DNA from 3 places in the Paenibacillus sp. NPDC058898 genome. Region 2 is predicted to be linked to each of the others. Evidence: riboswitches for the same ligand, from Rfam matches in the RefSeq annotation. Region 2 holds a riboswitch; each other region holds the start of a gene.

What was found. A riboswitch is a leader RNA that binds a small molecule or an ion and turns the genes downstream of it on or off. The one in region 2 is predicted to bind cobalamin.
Region 1: linked by a shared signal. The riboswitch ahead of ACOZB4_RS32095 (ABC transporter substrate-binding protein) and the one ahead of ACOZB4_RS04855 (1-propanol dehydrogenase PduQ) in region 2 are both predicted to bind cobalamin.
Region 3: linked by a shared signal. The riboswitch ahead of ACOZB4_RS26505 (ribonucleoside-diphosphate reductase subunit alpha) and the one ahead of ACOZB4_RS04855 (1-propanol dehydrogenase PduQ) in region 2 are both predicted to bind cobalamin.

What each region holds. Positions count from the first base shown of each region.
Region 1 is NZ_JBMOSM010000023.1:23,535-31,530, forward strand. Features, by position in the region: gene cobD (threonine-phosphate decarboxylase CobD) at 1-699, shown strand, start outside; gene ACOZB4_RS32080 (adenosylcobinamide amidohydrolase) at 775-1,509, shown strand; gene cbiB (adenosylcobinamide-phosphate synthase CbiB) at 1,506-2,483, shown strand; gene ACOZB4_RS32090 (histidine phosphatase family protein) at 2,474-3,247, shown strand; cobalamin riboswitch at 3,403-3,604, shown strand; gene ACOZB4_RS32095 (ABC transporter substrate-binding protein) at 3,863-4,867, shown strand; gene ACOZB4_RS32100 (FecCD family ABC transporter permease) at 4,864-5,910, shown strand; gene ACOZB4_RS32105 (ABC transporter ATP-binding protein) at 5,907-6,692, shown strand; gene cobT (nicotinate-nucleotide--dimethylbenzimidazole phosphoribosyltransferase) at 6,760-7,830, shown strand; gene cobU (bifunctional adenosylcobinamide kinase/adenosylcobinamide-phosphate guanylyltransferase) at 7,827-7,996, shown strand, end outside.
Region 2 is NZ_JBMOSM010000002.1:145,634-153,629, forward strand. Features, by position in the region: gene ACOZB4_RS04835 (sensor histidine kinase) at 1-1,108, opposite strand, end outside; gene ACOZB4_RS04840 (ANTAR domain-containing response regulator) at 1,101-1,673, opposite strand; gene ACOZB4_RS04845 (EutP/PduV family microcompartment system protein) at 1,762-2,193, opposite strand; gene ACOZB4_RS04850 (BMC domain-containing protein) at 2,206-2,562, opposite strand; gene ACOZB4_RS04855 (1-propanol dehydrogenase PduQ) at 2,792-3,934, opposite strand; adenosylcobalamin (AdoCbl) riboswitch at 4,391-4,544, opposite strand; gene ACOZB4_RS04860 (DinB family protein) at 4,742-5,281, opposite strand; gene ACOZB4_RS04865 (DinB family protein) at 5,327-6,019, opposite strand; gene ACOZB4_RS04870 (HAD-IIIA family hydrolase) at 6,036-6,584, opposite strand; gene ACOZB4_RS04875 (DUF6985 domain-containing protein) at 6,685-7,191, opposite strand; gene ACOZB4_RS04880 (BlaI/MecI/CopY family transcriptional regulator) at 7,401-7,832, shown strand; gene ACOZB4_RS04885 (M56 family metallopeptidase) at 7,868-7,996, shown strand, end outside.
Region 3 is NZ_JBMOSM010000012.1:163,332-171,327, reverse strand. Features, by position in the region: tRNA gene ACOZB4_RS26515 (tRNA-Thr) at 1-62, opposite strand, end outside; gene ACOZB4_RS26510 (MTH1187 family thiamine-binding protein) at 171-476, opposite strand; cobalamin riboswitch at 844-1,076, shown strand; gene ACOZB4_RS26505 (ribonucleoside-diphosphate reductase subunit alpha) at 1,271-3,604, shown strand; gene ACOZB4_RS26500 (hypothetical protein) at 3,828-4,046, shown strand; gene ACOZB4_RS26495 (hypothetical protein) at 4,112-4,240, shown strand; gene ACOZB4_RS26490 (ribonucleotide-diphosphate reductase subunit beta) at 4,449-5,480, shown strand; gene ACOZB4_RS26485 (MDR family MFS transporter) at 5,681-7,135, opposite strand; gene ACOZB4_RS26480 (DinB family protein) at 7,381-7,851, opposite strand; gene ACOZB4_RS26475 (ThuA domain-containing protein) at 7,992-7,996, opposite strand, start outside.

The sequences.
Region 1 (7,996 bases), on a different contig from region 2:
AAGGCGGATGTGATGGAGCTGATAGCTTGCACGGATCTCGTGTTTTTGGGACAGCCCAACAATCCAAATGGGGTTCAGTACAGCCTTGAGGATATCCGCGAAATAGCGGCATGCGCAGAGCAAGAAGGGACCTGGCTGGTGCTGGATGAAGCCTTTATCGACTTTATTCCGCTGGGAGACAGACAGACCCTGATGCCAGAGCTTCATGACTATCCTCGAACCGTGATTGTCAGATCGATGACCAAGTTTTATGCGATTCCGGGCCTGCGGCTCGGGTATACGGCCGCGCATCCCGATGTGATACGCAAGATGGCAGGCAAGCAGGTGACGTGGAGTGTCAATGGACTGGCGCTGCTTGCGGGCGAGGCTTGTCTTGGCAGCGGCAGGGACTACGAGCAGAATACGCTGCAATTGATTCGCGCAGAGCGTCAGAAGCTCATACATGGTTTACGAGCATTGGGGCTGGACGTTACGCCGGGCGAGGCTAATTTTCTACTCATGGAGCTTCCGCGGCCATGGCGTGCCGAGATGTTTCAGTCGGAGATGGGAAGACGCGGCGTGCTTGTCCGCAGCTGCGCCATGTACCCGGGCCTTGGTGAGCGTCATATCCGGCTAGCCGTTAAACATGCCGCGGATAACGACAGGCTGCTTGCCATTATGGCGGAGGTTCTTGGCATTTCTTCTGAAGACGCAACTTAAGGGTATTAAACGGCACATACCAATGAAGCTCGGGATCAAGCAGATTTAGATCATAGAGAGCAGGGAGAGAGAAACATGGCAGTACCTTTTCTGAAAGGCAAGAATCACCTACATCGTTCGAATGCGTGGCCGGGAGCGGTGGTGTCCCTCGAATTGAAGCTGGAACAGCCTCATATCCGGATATCGCTTCCGGAGCCAGCTGAGTCCATTAGCAGCGCCATATACGGCGGCGGATTCGTAACCTTGGATCATATCGTGAATCGTTATGTGGACAAGCATTATGATTGCAGCGACCCCGTGAACGATATGTCTAACTTTATAGCTGCTCACGGTTATCCGGCTGAATCTACAGCTGGATTGATGACGGCTGTAAAACTGAAATATGCTTCCATCCGGGAAGAGCGGAGTGAACAGGCTTCCATCCTGTGCTGCACCACCGCCGGCGTGGGCAATGCAGCCCGCGCTGGGTCGAGCCGTACGACCTTTGCCGCTTACCAGCCGGGCACGATTAATATCATGCTGATGGTGGACGGGATGATGACGCCGGCTTGTATGGTGAACGCCATGCTGACGGCGACGGAAGCGAAAGCCGCGGCGCTACATGATCTGGGCGTGAAGGATCATGAAACCGGAGCCGTCGCGACCGGAACGACGACGGACGCGATGGTCCTTGGGGTCAGCGGCAATGCAGCGTATAGCGTGAACCACCATTATGCCGGAACCGCAACCGATCTGGGCGGCATGATCAGCCGCCTTGTCTACGAGAGTGTTACGGAAAGCATTGTCTCCGAAAGAGAGCACCGGATATGACCGTCGTGTGGGTCATTTGGGCAGCGGTCGTACTGGACCTGCTGATTGGAGATCCGAGATGGCTCCCCCATCCTGTCATTGGCATGGGGAAAGCCATCCGCCGGGTTGAAGGCTGGATACGCCATTGGGCGACTTCCGCTCAGAGCCTGAAGTGGGCGGGCATTCTGCTGCCGGTGATCGTGGCCGGTGGCTCCTTCGTGCTGGCGTGGCTGCTCCTCTTGTTATGTGCAGCGATTCATCCTTGGCTTGCGTGGGGAGTGGAGATCGTGCTTATTGCGACTACGATTGCCATCAAGGGACTGCGTGAAGCAGGATTGGAGGTCTACGGCCATCTTCGCTCCGGCCATATCACGGAGGCCAGGCGCGCGCTCAGCATGGTTGTCGGGCGAGACACCGGCCATCTGGATGAGCCGGAGATCGTACGGGGAACGGTGGAGACGGTTGCGGAGAATATCGTGGATGCGGTCATCGCTCCGCTGTTTTTTGCCCTGATCGGGGGAGCGCCGCTGGCGATGGCCTACCGGGCCGTGAACACGCTCGACTCCATGGTCGGTTATAAAAACGACAAATACCAGCATATCGGCTGGGCATCCGCAAGGCTGGACGATATCGCCAATTGGATACCGGCACGCCTGACCGCAGGACTGTTGACCATAGTGGCTGCGATGTTTTCGCTGCAATGGAAAAAAGCGATCAAGATGGTCAGAAGGGATGCGCGAAAGCACCCCAGTCCGAATAGCGGCTTCCCGGAATCGGCCGTAGCTGGTGCGCTGGGCATTCGTCTGGGAGGCGAGAATTCCTATCAAGGCGTGATCTCGTTCCGGGCTTACATGGGGGATCCCGAACGACCGCTTGAAGCGGAGGATATTCAGGTGACAAATCGTCTGCTGCTGGGCGTATCGGTATTGTTTACGTTACTGGGTACCGTGGTGCTCGGACTTGTGGCCGCAGCAGGAGGAAGCTTATGGATATGAGGATTACCCTGCATTTGGTCCGTCATGGCCGCACGTTGTGGAACGAGGAGCGCCGTTATCTCGGTCACGAGGATCAGGGGATTCTGGTGGAAGGAAGACAGCAGCTCCTCCCGCTGCGGGAAAGGTTTTGTACCAAGCAGTTCGTCCGGATCTATTGCAGTGATCTTCTTCGATGCAGGCAGACGCTGAATGTTATCTTACCGGATTCAACAATGTCCGCTATTCCTGATGATGAAGATCCGGGCAGGTTTATTCCAGGGGTCGAGTATGATCCGCGGCTGCGTGAGCTCGATTTCGGGGATTGGGAGGGGAACACCTACGAGGACTTGAAGTCGGATATCTCCTATCGGCGCTGGATTGATAACCCCGCAGAAGTTACGCCGCCAAATGGGGAGAGCTGGGAAGCGTTCTGTTCCCGGATTCAGGCATTCTTGACCGGATTGTATTTGGATTTGAAGGAACTGTTGCATGTGGAGGAAGATCCGGATACCCTTGTGCAGGCAGAGGCAGAGGCAGAGGCAGAGGCAGAGGCAGAGGCAGAGGCAGAGGCAGAGGCAGAGGCAGAGGCAGCCGGTTATGGTTGTGGGACACAGAGGGCCGAGTTGGATGTGCTTGTGGTCACCCATGGGGGCGTCATCCGGCAGATCACGGCAGCTACCCTTCCGCATACGGAATTCTGGGAAACGCAGGTGTCACCGGGCGAGGAGCTCAAGCTGCAATTGATATGGGATGGAGAACGCTGGCAAGGCGTGCGGTTAAGCTAATAAATGAAATCGTATGATATCGGTGCGGAATGGGCGATAACGGGATAAATCCGTATCATAAGGCATTTGAAATGACCGATTCTTTCGGTTGTAAGAGGAAGGTTTATCGCCTATAATTTTGGGCAGAGAAACCATGCTTGGCCTAACATACATAAATTCATATTATTTGCGAGGGTCCCGGACAGAAGGCGTTGTTGCCTTCTGCCGGGTTAATAGGGAAGCCGGTGCAAGTCCGGCACGGTCCCGCCACTGTGAAGCAGGGACTTCTTCATATGCCACTGAGCCATAGCGCTTGGGAAGGCGGAGAAGTCGTTACAGCCTGCAAGTCAGGAGACCTGCCCTCGGCGAATGAATGACGGTCCTTCGAGGAGAGGATTACGTTTGCCGGACCCATGCAGCATGTGTGGGCGGAAGTTTAAGGCGCTATCTGTGAACGGTTATCCAGATGTCCTTATGTTAAAACGTAATCCCTGAGTCCTTGTTTACGAGGAGTCAGGGATTTTTGCTTTTCTTTGGAGTATGACGATTGATGTTTTTCTCCCGGTAAGGATCGGTCGAAGGAATGTAAACGCGAAAGCGCCAGGTTCTCAATTATGCATAGGGGGATTTCAAGAGATGAAAGCATTAAACAAAACATGGTCCGTACTTCTAGTAGCCATACTGATGGCTCTGGCCTTGATTGGCTGTGGAGACAAAGAAGCGGCGCCGAAGGATACAACGCAGCCTGCACAGCAGGAAGAGCAGAATAACGAAGCGCCGGCGGATTCCGGCGAAGAGCTTAAAACGACGTATCCGCTGACCGTTAAGGATTCAACCGGGGTTGAAATGACGTTTGAGAAAGCTCCGGCCAAAATCGCATCCCTGACACCGTCCGAGACGGAAAAACTGTTCGCTTTGGGCCTGGATGAGGAAATCGTTGGCGTGTCCGATAATGACGATTATCCGGAAGCGGCCAAATCCAAGCCTAAATTGGGCGGGTTCCAAGTGAATGAAGAGGCTATTATTGCAGCCGATGCCGATGTGGTATTTGCGGCTTCGATGAATGCTCAGAATGCCGAGAAATTGCGTGAGCTTGGCGTTACCCTGTTCGTCAATGATCCGAAAACCATTGATGCCGTGATGGAGAACATCGAACTGATCGGACAAATTACGGACCGTCAAGCGGAGGCGAAAGCGGTCGTGGATCAGATGAAGCAGGAATTGGCTACCGTTACGGAAGCCGTGAAAGCCGTGAAGGATGAAGACAAGAAGAAAGTGTATGTGGAATTCTCTCCGGGATGGACCGTCGGCAAGGGCGAGTTTATGGATGAGATCATCACCTTAGCTGGCGGCGTCAACGCAGCCGGCGATGCGGAAGGCTGGTTCGAAATCAGTGAGGAAAATATTATTGCTGCGAACCCCGACGTCATTCTGTACACGGACGATGTGGTTGATGAAGCAACCAAGAAAACATTGGATCAGCTGATTAAGGAGCGCGGCGGCTGGGATCAGATCGAAGCCATCAAGAACGATCAGGTCATATCCGTGGATGCGAACCTGCTCAGCCGTCCTGGTCCCCGTGTGACGCAAGGGTTGGTGGAAGTGGCGAAGGCCGTTTATCCGGAACTGATGAATCCATGAGTAAAAAACTTGCAGGATTCGGTGTGGCCGGTATCATCCTATTACTGTTAACCTTGGTTGTCAGTCTCGGAATCGGCTCCGTGCACCTGCCTGTGAGAGAGATTGGGGCGATGCTGCTGCACCGGCTGCCGGGAATCGGCGATTCCATCGTTCCGGGCTGGGAAGCTTCATCCGAGCAAATCTTAATGAAGGTGAGATTGCCGCGCATATTGCTGGGGATGCTCGTAGGAGCCTCCCTGGCCGTCGCCGGAGCCGCCTTTCAAGGGGTATTGCGCAATCCGCTGGCGGATCCGTTTACGCTTGGTGTATCTTCGGGTGCTGCGCTTGGCGCAGCATCCCTGATTTTTTTCGGGATGGAATATTCCTTTGCCGGAGGTTACACGCTGCCGCTTGTAGCGTTTCTGACCGGAGCAGGCACCTTATGGGCCGTTCTGCTGCTGGCGAGGGATCAAGGAAAACTGCCGATCCACGGGCTCATTCTGTCCGGCGTGGTGATGCAGTCGTTTCTGGGCGCCGTCGTTTCCTTTCTGACGGTCATGTCCAAAGATACGGTAAACCAGATCCTGTACTGGACGATGGGGAGCCTGAGCATGCGTGGATGGTCGTATACGGCCATCCTTTTCCCGTATTTTATCGCAGGTTTTATCTACTTATGGAGCAGGTCGCGGGCGCTTAATATTTTGTCGCTGGGGGAACGGCAGGCCGCCCATATGGGCTTGAATGTGGATCGGTTGAAGACCAGCGTGCTCATCGTTGCTACCCTGCTCGCCGCCGCAGCCGTGTCGGTATCCGGCGTGATTGGATTCGTGGGACTTGTGGTACCGCATATGATCCGGCTGATCACCGGCTCCGATTACCGCGTCATTGTCCCACTGTCGGCTCTGGGCGGCGCGATATTCATGGTCTGGTGCGATACGGCGGCACGGTCCGTGCTGGCACCAACGGAAATACCGCTTGGTGTGGTTACGGCATTCATAGGCGCTCCATTCTTTGCGTATTTGCTATACCGGAACAAAAAACGGCGCAGGGAGGGTCTATCATGATTACAGCTCAAGGACTTGGCAAAGCATATGGCAAGGTGCCGATTCTTGAAGGCGTGGACCTTCACATTGCCGAAGGGGAATGGTGGGGGATCATCGGTCCGAACGGAAGCGGTAAATCCACCCTCATGCAGCTGTTATCCGGTGTGGAGAATCCTACGCAAGGAAGTGTGACGCTTCGGGGCAAGGCGCTTGCACACTATACTCGTAAGACGCTGGCCCGGATCGTGGCGGTGCTTCAGCAGGAAGGGCTTGATCCTACCGATTTTACCGTCCGGGAAGTGTTGGAGATGGGAAGGTTCCCCTTCCTGAACTGGCTTGGCCGTGAAGATAAGGATGCAGCCCCGCTCATTGAGGCCATTATCCGAAAGCTGGATCTGAATGGTCTGGAAGAACGGCGGCTTACCGAGTTAAGCGGCGGTCAACGCCAGCGTGTCGCGCTCGGCAAGGTAATGGTCCAGGAGCCTTCGCTGCTGATGCTGGATGAACCGACGACCTATCTGGATATCCACTATCAGCTTCAGTTCATGGATATGGTGGCGGAGTGGCGGAACTCGTCCGGGATTACGGTGATCAGCGTACTGCATGATTTGAATCTGGCGGCCCAATTTTGCGATAAACTGCTGGTGCTTGATCAGGGAAAGATCGCTGGGGTTGGCAAGCCGGAAGAAGTTTTGACAGCGGCGTATATACGTCAAATTTTCCGGGTGGAGCCCTCGATTGTGGCCCACCCCGAGAATGGTGCTCCGCAGGTGCTGTTAACGGCGAATAGCACGTGGTCCTGACCGATGTTGCCGCATATTCCGCTTTAGGATGTAAGATTTAGGAACAAGATACAAGGAGGTCGTTTCATTGACGGATACAATCGTTAATCGTTTAAATCACATCATTGCTAACATTAAACCGCTGAATGTCGAGGTTCAGAACGAAACAGCCGCTTATTTGGACACGCTGACGAAGCCTCCGGGCAGTCTGGGTAAGCTGGAGGCGCTAGCGATTCAATTAGCGGGAATTACAGGGAATGTGAAGCCGTCGTTCACCAAAAAATCCGTCGTTGTCATGGCTGGTGATCATGGAGTCTGTGAAGAAGGAGTCAGTGCATTTCCAGCTGAGGTAACGCCCCAGATGGTCATGAACTTCCTGAATGGAGGGGCGGCTGTGAATGTGCTGGCGCGTCAGGCGGGGGCGGACGTGCATTGTGTGGATATCGGTGTCGCGATCGAGCTGAAGGATGAGAAGCTGAAGTCGCGGAACGTTGGCAGAGGAACTGCCAATATGGCCCAAGGGCCCGCGATGACAAAGACAGCGGCACTGCAGTCCATTGTAACCGGTGCAGAGGTAGCAGCCGAGTTGGTGTCGCAAGGAACGCAAATGTTCGTGACCGGGGAGATGGGCATTGGGAACACGACACCGAGTGCAGCGATCTTCTCCGTTCTGTCCGGCAATCAGCCATCTGAAGTCGTGGGAAGGGGAACGGGCGTAACCGATGAACGGCTGCTACATAAGATTCGAGTTGTGGAACAGGCTATACAAGTTAATAGACCTCATGCCGATGATCCCATCGACGTGCTCGCCAAAGTTGGAGGATATGAGATCGGCGGGTTGGCTGGACTTATCCTGGGTGCGGCTGCCCACGGTTGTCCCGTTATCATTGACGGCTTCATATCCAGTGCGGCGGCGCTGGTTGCCAAATGCATCTGCCCGGACGCCCTCTCCTATATGATTGCCTCTCATGTTTCGCATGAACAGGCGCATGTGCTTCTGTTGAAAGAGCTGGGGCTGCATCCGATGCTGCAAATGGACATGCGTCTTGGCGAGGGTACAGGCGGAGTACTGTGCCTGCATCTGGTCGAGGCGGCGTGCCGGATCATGCATGAGATGGCGACGTTTGAGAGCGCCGGAATCAGCGGAGGGGCCGTATGAACCATCGTGGAAGCGTGTTGGTCACGGGTGGGGCCAGAAGCGGAAAGAGCTCATTCGCGGAGAAGTTGTGCATGAAGCGCTCGGAGTCCGGAACGTATGTGGCGACTGCGCAAGCCTATGACGATGAGATGAGGGAACGGATCCGAATTCATCAAGACCGTCGGCA
Region 2 (7,996 bases):
AAGCAATCTCCACCTTGACGGCGCGGCAATCAACAAAACAGCGTTCGATATTGGATGTAATCAATCGTATAACATCCATGAGATCCACTTCGGCTTCGATCTCCGTCGACAGCAATTCATGGGTTGCGGCGATCGCGAGCACGCGACTGACACTGTCATCAAGGCATTTCTTGGCCTCAGGGCTTTTGCACTGCCGCCCCTGAATGCGCAGCAGAGACGCTACCATCTGCAAATTGTTTTTTACCCGGTGATGAATTTCGCGGATGGCAACCGATTTAGAAACGATCTCAGCTTCCTTGTTTCTAATCTCAGTTATATCATGCAGAATAACGCCTACGCATAAATCCTTTTCCTCAATGAACAAGCGTTTCACCTGATAGTAACGTCCGGCGGCTTTCACTTCCACCGTAAGCGGACAACATAGCGAGGATGAATGCTGGCTCATGACCTCGGAGAACATCGTCTGATCAAGCGACAAATTATCATAATGCAATCCTTGGATATCTTCCAAATAACCAAGCTGTCTGTAATATACGTCCGCCTGTTCATTTTTCAGCTTCAAAAACCCATATTTATCGAACACCAGAACGGCGTCTTCCAATTGATTGATAATCGAATCCTTGAACTGCAGCATAGCCCCCAGCATCGAGGACATCTCCCCATCCTCGCATGACGCTCTCTGCCTGTTGAAGTGGGCTTGTATATTGTCGCGGACATCTTTTTCATAGATCAGAACGGCAATGACGCCGCTTTGATTTTTAATAGGATATACCGTTTGCCGAACCAGATGATTCTCCTGCGTCCTGGCGACGAGCCCCTGCGACATAATGCCTGTTTCAAGCGTCCGCAGGACGCCAGGTTCATTCTCGCGCAGCGCCTTCTCCCCCGTAACCGGAAAATAATACACCGATTTGCCGTCACATGGACGACGATGATAGACCACGATGGCTTCGCTTGCCACGCTCGACAATACGTCGATGAACACATCATCCTCTACCTCGGTCATTTGAAATGACTCCGCTATTTCGCAGATCCGGACTATATCCTCTTCCGACAATCCGGTATGAAGGCTGCAAAGCTGCCTGATCCGTTCTTTGAAATCAATCATAGGAAATGACGATGGTACTAGCAATTTCAATCAGAGGACATCGCCGATCCATGCTGAGTTTTCGCAAGATTTGATAGGCTTCCTCTTCCGTGTAGCCATTTTCTCTCATTAATATGCCTTTCGCTTTCTCGACCGCTTTGCGTTCTTCCATCTTCTGCGTCAGCTTTGAGAGATCTTGTTCCAGCTTTCGGAATTCCTTGCCTCTGGCTATCGTGACTTCCACCATAGGAATGAACGACTTTTCATCAAGCGGCTTTACCAAGTAACCAAGCGCACCGACAGAAGATGCTTTTTCAATCGTCTGTTTGTCGCTGTAGGCGGTCAAAAGGATGATCCCGCCCGCCAGCTGTTCTGAAAGAATTCTTTTACTCGCCTTGAGCCCATCCAAAATGGGCATTTGAACATCCATGATGACGAGGTCAGGCAGATGCTTCTTGCATAATTCGATAGCTTCAAAGCCATCGGAAGCTTCGCCTACTACATTGTAGTTAGCCTCTTCTAGCATCTCACGAATATCCATTCTTGTAATAGGTTCGTCATCGACTATTACAATTTTTCCATTCATGCGTCATGCACCTCATTGTCTGTCGTTATTTGCTTGTCGCTTGTCTATCGATAAGCCCCGCTTGCATTTGAACTAGAATCCAAGTCGTTTACGCCCTCAAATAATCCCGAAGAGCATCCACTCCCACGTTCTCGATCGTCGAGACTTCAAAAATCCGCTCCACGCCGGCCGCCATTAAATGCGCTCTGGCCTGCGCGATTTCTTCTTGCGACTTGGCCAGTTCCACCTTCGTTACCACTCCGATAACCGGCTTGGCGAATACCGTTGCAAAAGCCGGCGGGAAATAGCTGTCTTCTTTCGTGCAATCCTGAACCAGCCCAATGACATCGGCATCTACACTGGATACTAACAGCATTTTGTATAAATACCGGTTCTCGATGCATTCGCCCGGCGTATCGATCGCCTGATCGAAATTTTCGACGGCTTGCGTTTTCTTATAGGCAATCTCCTCACCGTGCAGCCATTGGCACAGCGTGGTTTTGCCCGATCCTGTACTTCCGGCAAAAATAATTTTCTTCATCATAAGCTTCTCCTACGTTCTCGTAATGTTCGTATTTGCCGAGAAGCCCAATATATTCTGCAATCCATGCAGCACTGCGCTGATCGCAGATTCTACCGATGATACATCGCCCGTAATGACGAGTGAACCGCTGAAACGGTCGACAAAGCCGATTTGTACGCCAGCCGCCTTTGTAGCGATATCCGCTGCAATGATGGAGGCTTCGCTTGGCGTGATCGTCATAACGCCGATGGACTGATGCGCTTCGTTTCCGAGTCCCAGCTTCTTGTAAATGTCCGGGTTCGGGTTCGCGATAATGTGAGCGAGCGTAACCTGTTTGCCAGGCACATACTCCTGAATCACACGTTGTTTCTCGGCTCCTTGTTCCATACTTCTCATCTCACTCTCGTATCGAAAACACTAAAAGAGGTTGTTCAAAAAGTCCACTTTTGATAAGAAAACCTGCAAAAAAACAATAAAAGCCCCTTAAAAGTCCATGCGGAATTTTTAAGAAGCCACTTTGCTTTGATTTGTATGCAACACGCCATTGTGTTACTTTCACTATATTTGAATATTGCAAGCGATGTCAATACGAAATCCGTCAAATTTCGACTCGATCTTAGAATTGAAACATTTTGTTCAAAATTTGAAGCACGTCCTCTGCCGTAGGAACGCGTGGATTTGTTGCCGTGCATCCGTCTTTCAGCGCGCCTTCGGCGATCGACTCTCTCATCTCTCCAAACAGCGATTGATCCACACCGCATTCACGCAGCGTTTGCGGCATATTCAATTGCTTCTGCAGCAGTTTGATTGCCTGTACGAGACTACGGACGCCGCTCTTGGCATTTGGTGCGGATAACCCCAAGCTTTTGGAAATTTCGGCATACCGAACCGCCGCTCTATTGCTTTCTTCCTTGCCGTAACCCGGCTTGTAATCGGCATTAAATTCGATGACATGCGGAAGAAGAATCGCATTCATGCGTCCGTGGGCAATTTTGAATTTGGCTCCCGCCACATGCGCGATCCCATGATTCAATCCCAGCGACGCAATATTAAACGCCATCCCCGCGATGCAGGATGCATTATGCATTTTTTCACGCGCCTCAAGATCATTTCCGTCCTTATAAGCTCGCGGCAAATAAGCAAAGACCAGCTTCATCGCCTTCTCCGCCAGCGCATCGGAGATATCATTGGATTTGGTGGATACATAGGCTTCAATGGCATGCGTCAAAACATCCAGTCCGGTATCGGCCGTAATGAAGTCCGGCACGCTTTTGACGAGCTCAGGATCGAGAATCGCTTCTTGCGGCAGCATGTCATCGGATACAAGCGGATATTTGATGTTTTTTTCTTTGTCGCTGATAACGGAGAATGACGTAACTTCAGAACCCGTCCCGCTTGTCGTCGGGATTGCAATGAACGGGATATCTCGCTGGTCAAGCAGCTTTTTCGTAAACAGCTTCATCGCTTTAGCGGCATCAATGGCAGAACCGCCGCCAATGGCAATGATTAGATCGGTGTTGAACGCACAGAGCGCCTCGACACCTTCCGTGACGACTTCAATCGGCGGATCAGGCACGATATTGCTGAAAACATATTGCTCGTTACTGCTGTGCAGGCGATCAAACACCATGTTAATCATGCCCGACTTTACCATAAATGGATCTGTGACGATGAACATACGTTTGTTTTGCCACTCTGTTAGACGATCCATCGCGCCTTGACCCATATAGAGGTCGGCTTTAATCGAAAGTTTATCCATGTAAAGCACCTCCAAGAAGTAATTGCAACAAAAAAAGAGGCCATTCAAAGGGAAATCCCCTTCAAAAGCCTCTTTGCTTGTTATCATGTATGCACGCCATTGTGCAGCTTCTTATCATTTAGTTTTGCATATATACTGTACACCGTCATTCCGATCTTCGTCAACCGCTTCCGGAACTTGTCCTTAGATCAGACACATTAACTGCACGAATTTAAGTGCCTGTTCAAAAAGGTCGGTCATCAAAAGCGGACTTTGGGAACAGCCTCTATCAATAAAAAAAAGGGATATGCACCCCATAGTGCACGTGCTTCTTCGTCCTTGGAGAATCTCCCCGTTTGCGAGCTATACCTCATTGTATATATTCGGCGGCGAACACCCGGCTGTGGCCGACAACATCGTCGGCAGCCTCTGCTGCAATTAAAAAAAGCCTAGCGAGGCGGGAAACGTCACTAGACTTGTAAACCAGCCATTTTCGCCTCGAAATGACTGGTCTCTCCAAAGTTATTAGGCAAAAGACCTGACTTAAGACCGATCATTCGGTCTATCACAGTGGCGGGACCGTGTTGGATTTGCACCAAACTTCCATTACCTATAACTTTTTCTATTGTACATGACGCGAATAGTTGCCCATTCGACATCATTATAGCACAAACGACGCGTTTGGCGATATAAACCTTAAAAAAATGATTGACCGAATGAAACTCAAATAAAATAAAATGCCTCGGGCAGACCAAGGGACGAACGCTGCAGCGTAGATACGGTGAATTGTCTCAGAAAGATAAACAAGGAAATGGTTTTCCCATTCTTTTATTCATGATCCATGTCTCTCTTTTGCTCAGAGTACCACTTTCTAAGCTGATTAATATGGGCTTGATGATAACGGTTATGGTCGGCCATATGCCATAATCCCCACCGGATGGTGGCTTGCTTTTCATTTTCGTGACCAAAGGTGACAATGCTATCCAGATCAGCATCCGTTAATTGCGTGCATGTTTCCTTCAACATATTTAATACAACTTCATATTTAGATATAAGCATGTCCAAAGGCATCCCTTTGACCATTGGCAGCCTGTTATGTCCATCGATCATGGGGCCGTATTCATCTATGAATGACTGGGGAAGCGCCTCCCCTTTAATCCTATAAATCCAGTTCAGGTCGACGTACATGATATGTTTCATTAACTGAGCGGCACTATTGAAATTGTCACAAGGTCCCTTGAAGTCTATTTCCTCTTGGGCCATGCCCTCTGATATGGACTTTAGCCGTTGGCTGTTCTCTCTGACAGCGCTATATAACATTCCCACGATCGTTGACATACTCTCTTCGCCTGGCAAATCGTACAACATCCTAGCACAACCTCCCTTGTAAATACAAATAGCATCCCAGCCTCACTATTTGGACTTTTGAATTCTTTGTTTCAGCCGTATCGATTTATTCAAGTGCAGAAAAATATGCCTTGTCGCCGGCATGAGCACTAATCCCGCAATCGTTTTGTTTCCCCAGTATTCAAGCAACCACGATGCTTCTTCCTTAACCGCATGCTGTACTTTAAGTTCATGAATTCTTGCCGCTTCAACTTTTTGCTTAAAGTCGCCTGGCAATAAACGGGATATGACTTCACGAGTGTTTCGCCCAACTTCAATCCGATAAGCTAATAAAGAACCAATATCAAGAGCCGCACTCAAATTAGCGATTTCTGCTTCCGTCATTTCATTTCCAGAATGAACATCATCAATGTGAAGTTTCTTGTTCCATTGACCTGAATGCAATACTTGGACATCGTTATTTACGAGCACGCTCATCGTCATGTCTTCAATACGCGTGATATGCCACATATGCCATATTATGGAGTTTTTTGTATCAGGAGCCGTAACTGGATATTGACGATATGTTTCCTCTTGTAGATCTTTAACTAACTCATCCTCAAGGGTCGCAATGGGTGAATGGCTCATTCTTGATGAATGTAACAAGCGATGCTGCTGCAAGAATAGGTCAACCGCACGCTGATGCTTGGCCGGATCCAGAATTATCCGGGTTAGCTTTTTGTGATTTTCATTCCACCGTTTTCTTTCACTCAAATCCATGGAGAACCATCCTTTTCTAGCCGCCCCCTAATATCCATGTAACGGCTTCATTAAAGTCTGTCGCGATAAAATCAGGATACGCTTCTTTCCATTTGCCGAAATACTCGTTGTTATTATATTTTTCTAGTTCCTTGGGGCCAGCTCCCGTCTTCACTAGCACTTTCTTGCAACCGGCTTCTTTGGCAGCAACCATATCCGTCCATCTATCCCCTATGACAAAGCACTCCCCTAAGTCCAAATTATTTTCTTCCGCGGCTTTCATCAGCATCCCTGCGGATGGCTTTCTACACGGACAACCCGCTCCATGCTCATGAGCACAAAGATAGATCTTATCAAAACCAAAGGCTAATAATTCCGATTCGAATTCGTCCTGTGTTACTTCGCCACGAGCAATTCCAGGTTGATTCGTAAATGAACAAACAAGCATGCCTGCGGCTCTGAGTGAACGAATCGAATCCTGTACTTGTGGAAATAGCTCAAATTCACTGGGCAAAACAACCCGATCGGTTCCTCCAAGTGTTCCGTCCCTGTCAATGAAAACAGCTTGTCTTGAGAGCTCTAGCAATTAGTTATGCTCCTTTCCTTATTCATTTTTTTGCGTTGGATAGTACCAGGATGTCCCGGACGATTTAAACATCACTGATTGCCCGATTCATATCGCTTTCTCACTCAATTTCGTCGGTTTCGCTCCAAATAGCATATGCGCCGTAGCCTAAATACTCGCGCACCTCAAGAACCTTACTGCCCCGTATCAGAATTTCCATACCATTTTCGGAGTCCCACGCTGTACCTCCACCCAAGATTGCTCCGAATGTATTATCGTTTCGATCATAAGGATTTCGATAAAGGTCAACTTCCCCTACGGACATAAACTTCAAAATATCCTCTCCATACACTCCCTCTAAGCCGGGAGAATAATCAGCCGTATCGCTAGCCATTTTGAGATTTTTCCACGCGCATACTTTCTTGCATATTTCGTTTATGGTTTCATCCGGCAGCTGATTCAACAGATCTTGTATGTAAATTTCCGCTTCTTCCACACTCATGTCTTCCGTGCTAAAACGATATTCAACTTCACATTCGAACAACGCAAGATACCCAAACCCAGACATGCCGGTTTCCTCTGAAGGATCTTCTATTCCTACGTGTTTTAACTCAAATCTTTCGCTCACGCTATCTTCCTCCCGAATAATCCGTTTATTCTTGATTTATAATTCAATTGCTATATTCTTCATTCTCGACTGCACGGCAAAAAACCTTTTGCCACTGACGCTTCGCATGTACCGGGACACTCCATGGTCCCCCAGGCTAGGCACTGGCTGAAGGAAGTTGACTTTTATCCACAACCATACTACGATATGTAGTATGAGGTGGAATAGGAATGAAGATTAAAAAAATGAATATCGATGGTGAAGGCCTGAATCGATTTTTTGGACCACTGGAGTCTCGAATTATGGATATTCTCTGGTCTTCGGAAGCGCTTAGTATCAAGGAAGTCCAGTCGATCCTGAATCAGGAGAGTCCGATCTCGATCAATACGGTGATGACCGTCATGAATCGTCTTCTGGATAAAGGCCTGCTGACAAAGACGATGACGGGAACCGGCCGGACACGGGCAGCCAAGTTCGGTCCGCTGCAGTCAAGGGAGCAATTTCTCACCGAACAGACAAAGGAAGTGTCGCAGGGACTCATTCAAGAGTATGGGAGCTTGGTCGTGAACCATATGATCGATGCGCTGGATGATGTCGATCCCGAGGTGATCGCAAAGCTGGAGCGTAAATTAAACGATATCAGACACGGGAAAAAGCAATGAATCCCACCACACGGCTAAGATGTACCTATGCACTGATGATCGTATTCGTTTCTGTTGTCATCGTACATATGGGAATGTTCATTACCTACCAGGTCCGAAGCGGAATATTTCAAGGTTCCGTTCTGAATTACGCCTTAATCGACATTGTCATTGTATATACAATT
Region 3 (7,996 bases), on a different contig from region 2:
GGGAATTGAACCCCCGACCTACGCATTACGAGTGCGTTGCTCTACCCCTGAGCTACACCAGCAAATGTGGTTCGATGATATTCCTCACGAAACAACAAAAATTATTATAATACTTCAGCAGCAAAATGCAAGTCCTATTCTTACGGAAATATCCTCCGTAACTGGCGGCATTACCCGCCTAATTTCTCCTGCACGGACTGGATCTTCTGTTTGCTCGAGGAGACTTGATCCCTGCGGTCGTCGATCTTCACGGAAGTCGATACGCGCTTCGCACCGGACAGAAAAGGCGCTTCATGCAAAGCCTCAATCGCCCGCCAGATCATGTTAAGCTCTCCCTCGATGATGGTGCTCATCGAAGTTAGCTCATAGGATATTCCATCCTGTTGTTTCAATATACGCTGCATCTCGGCAACATAAGAACTCAAGCTCGTTGTTGCGGTTCCGATCGGAATCACCGTTACCTCCGCTATAGCCATCTTGAATACCTCCCTCGTTGCATCTCATTAATATGGAATGCTTCCGAATGCGTTAAACTCCCGGATACAGTTATCATATCAATTCTGACCCTCCATATCAAAGTCCGTCTGTCTGTAACTTCATACAAGATATGGTGTATCTTCCTCGTTTCTCCGTACGAATATATCCTATTTTGTCAAAACGATAATATACGTGGTATCTGCGCAGAAAAGGTCGCATTTGGTCACAATTCAGGAAATGTTATGGCCTTTTGGCAGTTTCTTAACTGGCACAATGTCCGCTCGTTTGCTATAATTCTTTTTGCGTTCAATTTTAAGAATATAGTTTACAAACACAATATATTGGGTTAAATTAGATTAACAACAACCAAATATAGTGTATGTAGGTGCCGGATCAACCTATAAGGCAGTCCGGCTTAATAGGGAAGCATGGTGTAAATCCATCACGGTCCCGCCACTGTAAGGGCCTAAGGCTGTTTATGATCTATCAGCCATCCACATACGACATATGCCACCGAGGAACCGGATCAAGGTCTCAGGGGAGGCAATGCTGAGGAAAGTAGCTCAAGTCAGGAGACCTGCCTATATGCAGCAGACACCAACCTACGGGGTTTTAGGTAAGTGTTCGTTAAGCTTGCGTCTGTACATAACATCATGCCCATTCATGGGCTTATGGCAAACGTCATTTTCGAATCACAGCGCACGGACATTTTCAAGCCTGCCCGCGGGTTTTAGAAAATGTTTTTTTGATGTCCTTTTTCATATTTCCCCCGAAGAAAGCGAGGAATTTATTCATGCCCCAGCTCGTAGTTAAACCGAACAACCGTCAGCTCGCCTTTGATGAAATTCGTCTCTCCGTCTATGCCGACCGGACTCTAAAAGGATTGGACATGCTCGATAAAGAGCGCCTGCTTCGCGGCGTCAATGCCAAATTGCGCGGTGAGCAAGTTACCGGCGAAGAAATCAGCAACGCCTTCACGATGTCCGCCCTTGAGCTTGTAACCAAAGAGGAGCCGGATTGGAAGTTTGCAGCTGCGCGTTCGTTTCTGACCTCTTTATATAAAAAAGCGGCCACCAACCGCCGATACAAAGCATACCCGGAAGAACCATACGGTGCCTTCTACCCGCTCATTACAGAGCTTGTACAGAAAGGCATTTATCGCGAGGATCTTCTGACCAGCTACACCAAAGAACAAATCGAAGAACTCGGCGAATGCATCGATCCAAGCCGCGACCTGCTGTTTGATTACATCGGGCTGTTGACACTGGCTGAGCGTTACCTGGCAAACGACTTTGACGGTCGCGTCATGGAACTTCCGCAAGAACGGTACATGGTCATCGCGATGTTCCTCATGCACAACGAGCCAGCTGACAAGCGTCTTGACCTTGTCAAAGAAGCCTACTGGGCCATGAGTAACCTGTATATGACGGCCGCTACGCCGACCATGTCTAACGCAGGTAAAAAAGTAGCCGGCCAGCTTTCCAGCTGCTTCATCGATACCGTGGACGACTCCCTGGAAGGAATCTTCGATTCCAATACGGATATCGCCCGTCTCAGCAAAATGGGCGGCGGCATCGGGGTTTACCTCGGTAAAGTTCGTGCACGCGGCTCTGACATTCGCGGTCACAAAAACACCAGCTCCGGCGTTATCCCTTGGATTCGCCAGTTGAACAACACCGCTGTTAGCGTTGACCAATTGGGAACTCGTAAAGGCGCTATCGCGGTTTACCTGGATGTGTTCCACAAAGACATTCTGTCCTTCCTGGATCTGAAGCTGAACAACGGTGACGAGCGCATGAGAGCACATGACGTGTTCCACGGCGTATGTCTGCCTGACCTGTTCATGGAAGCTGTAGAAGCACGTGAAGAGTGGAGCCTCTTCTGTCCACATGAAGTGAAGAAAATCATGGGCTGGAAAGACGAGAACGGCCGTCCGCTGGGCCTGGAAGACTTCTATGATCAAGGACAAGGCGAAGGCGAATTCCGTCAAAAGTATGCTGAAGCCGTGGCGAGCCCGCTGCTGCCGCGCATTACGGTACAGGCTATCGACATTATGAAGCGCATCATGAAATCCCAGCTTGAAACGGGTACACCGTACATGTTCTACCGCGACACGGTCAACCGTGCGAACCCGAACTCTGCGCATGGCATGATCTACTCTTCCAACCTGTGCACCGAGATCATGCAGAACCAATCTCCGACAGTTGTTGAGCAAGAGGAACTGGTTACGAAAGACGGCCAAACCCGGATCGTAATTTCCAAAATCCCTGGCGATTTCGTTGTCTGCAACCTGAACTCCATCCACTTGGCTCGTGCTGTACCTGCTGGTGTGCTGGAGCGTCTCGTTCCGATCCAGGTTCGCATGCTGGATAACGTTATCGACATTAACAATATTGAAGTTCTGCAAGCTCAATATACCAACAGCCAATACCGTGCGGTCGGTCTCGGCACCTTCGGTCTGCATCACTTGCTGGCGCTGGAAGGCATCCGCTGGGAATCCGACGAAGCCGTTGCATATAACGACAACCTGTATGAGCACATCAACTACCTGCTCGTTAAATCCAGCATGGAGTTGGCCAAGGAAAAAGGCCACTATCCGAAATTCAAAGGCTCCGACTGGGAGAGCGGCGAGTACTTCACGTTCCGCGGTTACACCGACGGCGAGCATGAAGGCAAGTTCGTAACCACCGAACAATGGCGCGAATTGCAGCAAGAAGTACAAGAAAGCGGGGTCCGTAACGCATGGCTGTTTGCTATCGCGCCGAACGGCTCCACATCGATCATCGCGGGTTCCACAGCGAGCATCGATCCATTGTACGAACTTCTGTCTTATGAAGAAAAAACCACTTACAAAGTGGCTAACCCGGCTCCGGATCTGTCCGAAAAAACGATCTGGTACTATAAAACGGCTTTCTTGATCGACCAGCATTGGTCCATCAAAATGGCTGCCGCCCGTCAGCGTCACGTTGACCAAGCGCAAAGCTTTAACCTGTATGTCCGCCCTGATATCCGGGCTTCGGAATTCCTGGAGCTGCACCTGCATGCCTGGAAAGCCGGCATCAAGTCCACTTATTATGTACGCAGCCGTGCGCTGACGATTGAAGAGTGCGAATCGTGTGCAAGCTAACCTTTAATTTCGAACCCACCCAAACCCTCCCTTCCAAGGGAGGGCCCCAAGGGCTCTGCCCTCTGGACACCCGCAAGGTGCTTAGGTTCTGAATGAGGCGCTTCTACGTTACTTTAGTGGCTAGGAGCGCTTTCTCCCTTCGGGAACGCTGGAATTTAGTGCGGAAGCTAATGAGTTACTGCGTGCGATTGGTGAGTTACTGCCTGCTGGGATCGCTCTCCCCTTGGGAATCGCTTCTCATGCGGCGCAGGGACCATTGAGTTACTTCGTGCGATTAGTGAGTTACCGCCTGCTGGGATCGCTCTCCCCTTGGGAATCGCTTCTCATGCGGCGCAGGGACCAGACCATTGAGTTACTGCGTGCGATTGGTGAGTTACTGCCTGCTGGAATCGCTCTCCCCTTGGGAATCGCTTCTCATGCGGCGCAGGGACCAGACCATTGAGTTACTGCGTGCGATTGGTGAGTTACTGCCTGCTGGGATCGCTCTCCCTTTGGGAATAGGGACCATTGAGTTACTTCGTGCGATTGGTGAGTTACTACCTGCTGGGATCGCTCTCCCCTTGGGAATCGCTGGAAGCTTGGTTCACTACAAGCAACGAACGGCTGCATGCGGGTGTTCCCGCTGAGCAGGAGTGAATATGCTTTCTAATAAAAGGCTACAAGGGTAAGGGTATCCAATCGGAAGAGTTTACGTCCGCCTTTGGGAGCCCTTTGCAACCTTAAAAATACATTCAAGCAAAGGGCGGACAACAGCGGCTGGAGAGTGGATACCCGTCCCTCGAATAGGCAAGCAGGTCCCTTCAACCTTCCGCCCTACTATGATATACAAGGAGAGAAAATCGGCATGCAAATGCAAAAGATATTTAATACCGAAGCACCCAACCGCTCCACTCGCGTCATTGAAGGTGAATGCTCCGGGATCTTGAACTGGAACGACATTCGGATGCCTCATATGTATAAGCTGTACAAAGTCCTGCTGCTGAACCACTGGATCGCGGACGAGATTCCGATGTCCAAGGATGCGCAGCAGTTCCCGCGCCTGGACCCTGAAGAGCAGCGCACCTTCAAGATCAACATCTCCCTGCTCGCTGTTCTGGATTCCATGCAGACGATGTTTGTCGGCGACGTGAAGCGTTACTTCACCGATTCGTCGCTCGAAGCCATCTCGGCCATCATCGGTCAGCAAGAGGTGGTTCACAACCAATCCTATTCCTACGTGCTATCCTCCATCGTATCGGAGCAAGAGCAGAAGGACATCTTCGAATACTGGAAACATGACCCGGTACTTCTGGAACGCAACCAGTTCATCTCGAACATTTATCAGAACTTCCGTGACAATCCATCGCCGCAATCCTTCTTCGAAGCGATGGTCGCGGACCTGATCCTAGAAGGAATCTTCTTCTACAGTACGTTTGCCTTCTTCTACAACCTGGCCCGTGACCAGAAGATGATGGCAACCAGCCAGATGATCTCCTATATTCAGCGTGATGAGAACCAGCACTGCTACTTCTTCGCCGAAGTGTTCAAGCAGCTGCTCAAGGATTTCCCTGAGCTGAACTCCAAAGAGAACATCGACTACCTGTACCGCACCATTGACCGTGCCGTCGAGCTCGAAACCAATTGGGCCCACTACACGCTCAGCAATGTGCGCGGCATCGATCTGAACGAATTGGGCGATTACATCAAGTACATCGCGAACCGTCGCATCACCATGATGGGTCTGGAAAAAGCTTACGAAGGTGTGGACGTTAACTGCATGCCATGGATCAAGCCTTTCTCCGATGAAGCCCTTAACGCGACGAAGACCGACTTCTTCGAAGCTAAATCCCGTAACTACGGCAAAGTTGGCGACGACAACGGTTTTGACGATCTATAAAAACCTCTCCAAATACACAAACCTCCGGGATTCCCTTACCAGGGATCTCGGAGGTTTTTTATATCATATGATCGACTACAATAAAATGTAATACAATAATGTGTCATCATTTATGAAGGTGACATTTCTGTACGTGATCGGTTCCGTGCCGCTAAACTGCTGGCCGCGCTGGTTGATTTTCAAATTTCAAATATTGAGGATTATTTCTGCTCCGATATGTGAACACGCTTCATGAAAAGAGAGAAGACGAAACCTACAATCGCAACAACAATAGCAATATCAAAAACATGTTGTATACCTGCTGTCAAAGCAAGCGCGGCGTTAGTTGGGTCCGCCTGGTCTGCCGTTTGCTTCAGAAAGCTGCTCATGCCCACAGACATGATACTTACCGCAACCGCTGTGCCGATCGCACCCGCCACCTGTTGGACCGTATTCATAATTGCGCTACCGTGCGGGTAAAGTGAAGGAGGCAATTGGTTCAGAGCATTCGCCTGTGAAGGCATCCAGACCATGGAGATCCCGATCATCAAGAAGGTATGAAGCACAATGATTTGGGTTATGGCCGTCGTTGTCGTAACTCCTGAGAGAAACCAGAGCACTACGGATATCAAGGCCATACCAGCGGGAACAACCCATCTCGGCCCAAATTTATCGAATACTCTGCCCATAATCGGTTGCATGATCGCATTCACAACCCCCCCGGTCAACAAAACAAGTCCGGCCGAAAAAGCGTTAAGGCCGAGGCCTCTGATCAAATACAAGGGCAACATAATCATGGCTGCCATCATCACCATTACGGCAATCATAAGCATAACAGTGCCAACCGTAAACATAGGCTGTTTGAATGCCCTCAAATCCATCATAGGCTGCTTCATTCGCAATTGCCGTACCGCAAATATCAATAGCGCCAATATGCCGACAATCAACGGAATCACGACCTTGGGTGATCCTAGTCCTCCTTCCCCTTCCCCGGCGCTACTAAAAGCAAATACAATTCCGCCGAAGCCAAGCGTGGATAGGATAAGCGAATAGATATCTATTTTCGGCTTAGTAATCGTCGATATATTTTGCATATATCGCATTCCAAACAGAAGAGAAAACGCCAATACGGGAAGAGACAATCCGAAAATCCAGTTCCAGCTAAGCTGCTCGATCAACAGACCGGAAAGGGTTGGTCCGACAGCAGGAGCAACCACAAGAACAAGCCCGATCAACCCGTAGGTCGTCCCCCTCCTCTCAGGTGGAACAATGACCATCACTGTGTAAAACATCAGCGGCAGGATGAGCGCTACGCCCGCAGCTTGAATAACCCGTGCAATCATGAGCAACTCAAATCCCTGGGCCGCGGTCGCCACCGCTGTGCCGAGTAAAGCAAATAGGAGCGAAGCCGTGAACAATTGTCTGGTTGAAAACCATTGGAGAAACAACCCGGATACCGGAACCAATATGCCGAGGGTCAGTAAGTAACCCGTCGTCAGCCATTGGGCCGTTGCGGCGGTGATATGAAACTGGTTGATTAAATCGCTGAGCACTACGTTTAAAGCCGTCTCGTTAAACATCCCAATAAAACCGCTTAATAGTAAGGAAACCATGATCGGAATAACTTTATATTTTTGCACCGCATTATGCTGTGCTTCTGGCGTCGCTGCTTGCATATTCTCCACTCTCCTCGTAATAATCCAATATTATAGACTTTAAAGATACTAGTTGTCTTTAATTAGTTAAAAAAAGAATTGCTTGTTATGTAACTATATTCAGTTCTCACACAAGATCAGTCATTTTCTGATTTCTCGACTGTTCTTCCATCTCTTCTTCTGCCGATAACACCACCTTTTGAATCGGGCATCTTAAAAGTAATATTTTATTTCGATTTCATTTCCGAAAGTACTCCATGAAATCACTAAGGTTTAGCGAGGTTCATTTTCGGTGGGATATACCCGAGTTGCCTGCCTATTTTTACAATTTGTCCTCTATGATGAAATTCGTGCGTGATGGTGTGCGTAAATAGCCATAATTCGGTTAACTCTACGCTGCCACTCTGCCAGGATGCTTCAACGGCAGGATCCCATTTGTTTTTAAATTCATTTAGAAATTCATAAACCAGGTCATCTGTTTTCTTAAAAACTTCACGCATTTTCTGCACATTGTCAACGGATTCTGGTTTTAATTTTGGAAGTGATTTGCCAAGGCCACGACTCCCCAACCATACCCGATAACAATCAGTTACATGAACATGCAGACTGCGAATAGAAACTCCGCCTAGGGCTTCAACTTCTTTAACATAATCTGTGGGGGACATAGTTTCGCAGTAACGAAATAATGATTCCCTTGTACGCTTAATCAAATCATACTGGCTTTTGAATACATCCATCTTCTCACTCTCCTTTTGATAACAAGCTACGTATGGGTTAAATTGCGGATTTCGCCACCTAGTTAATCGCCATACGTAGCGCACTAAAAAAATACCGCCGTTAATAGCGATGCACGTTATCCTAAAATTAGGATGTCGAATCACT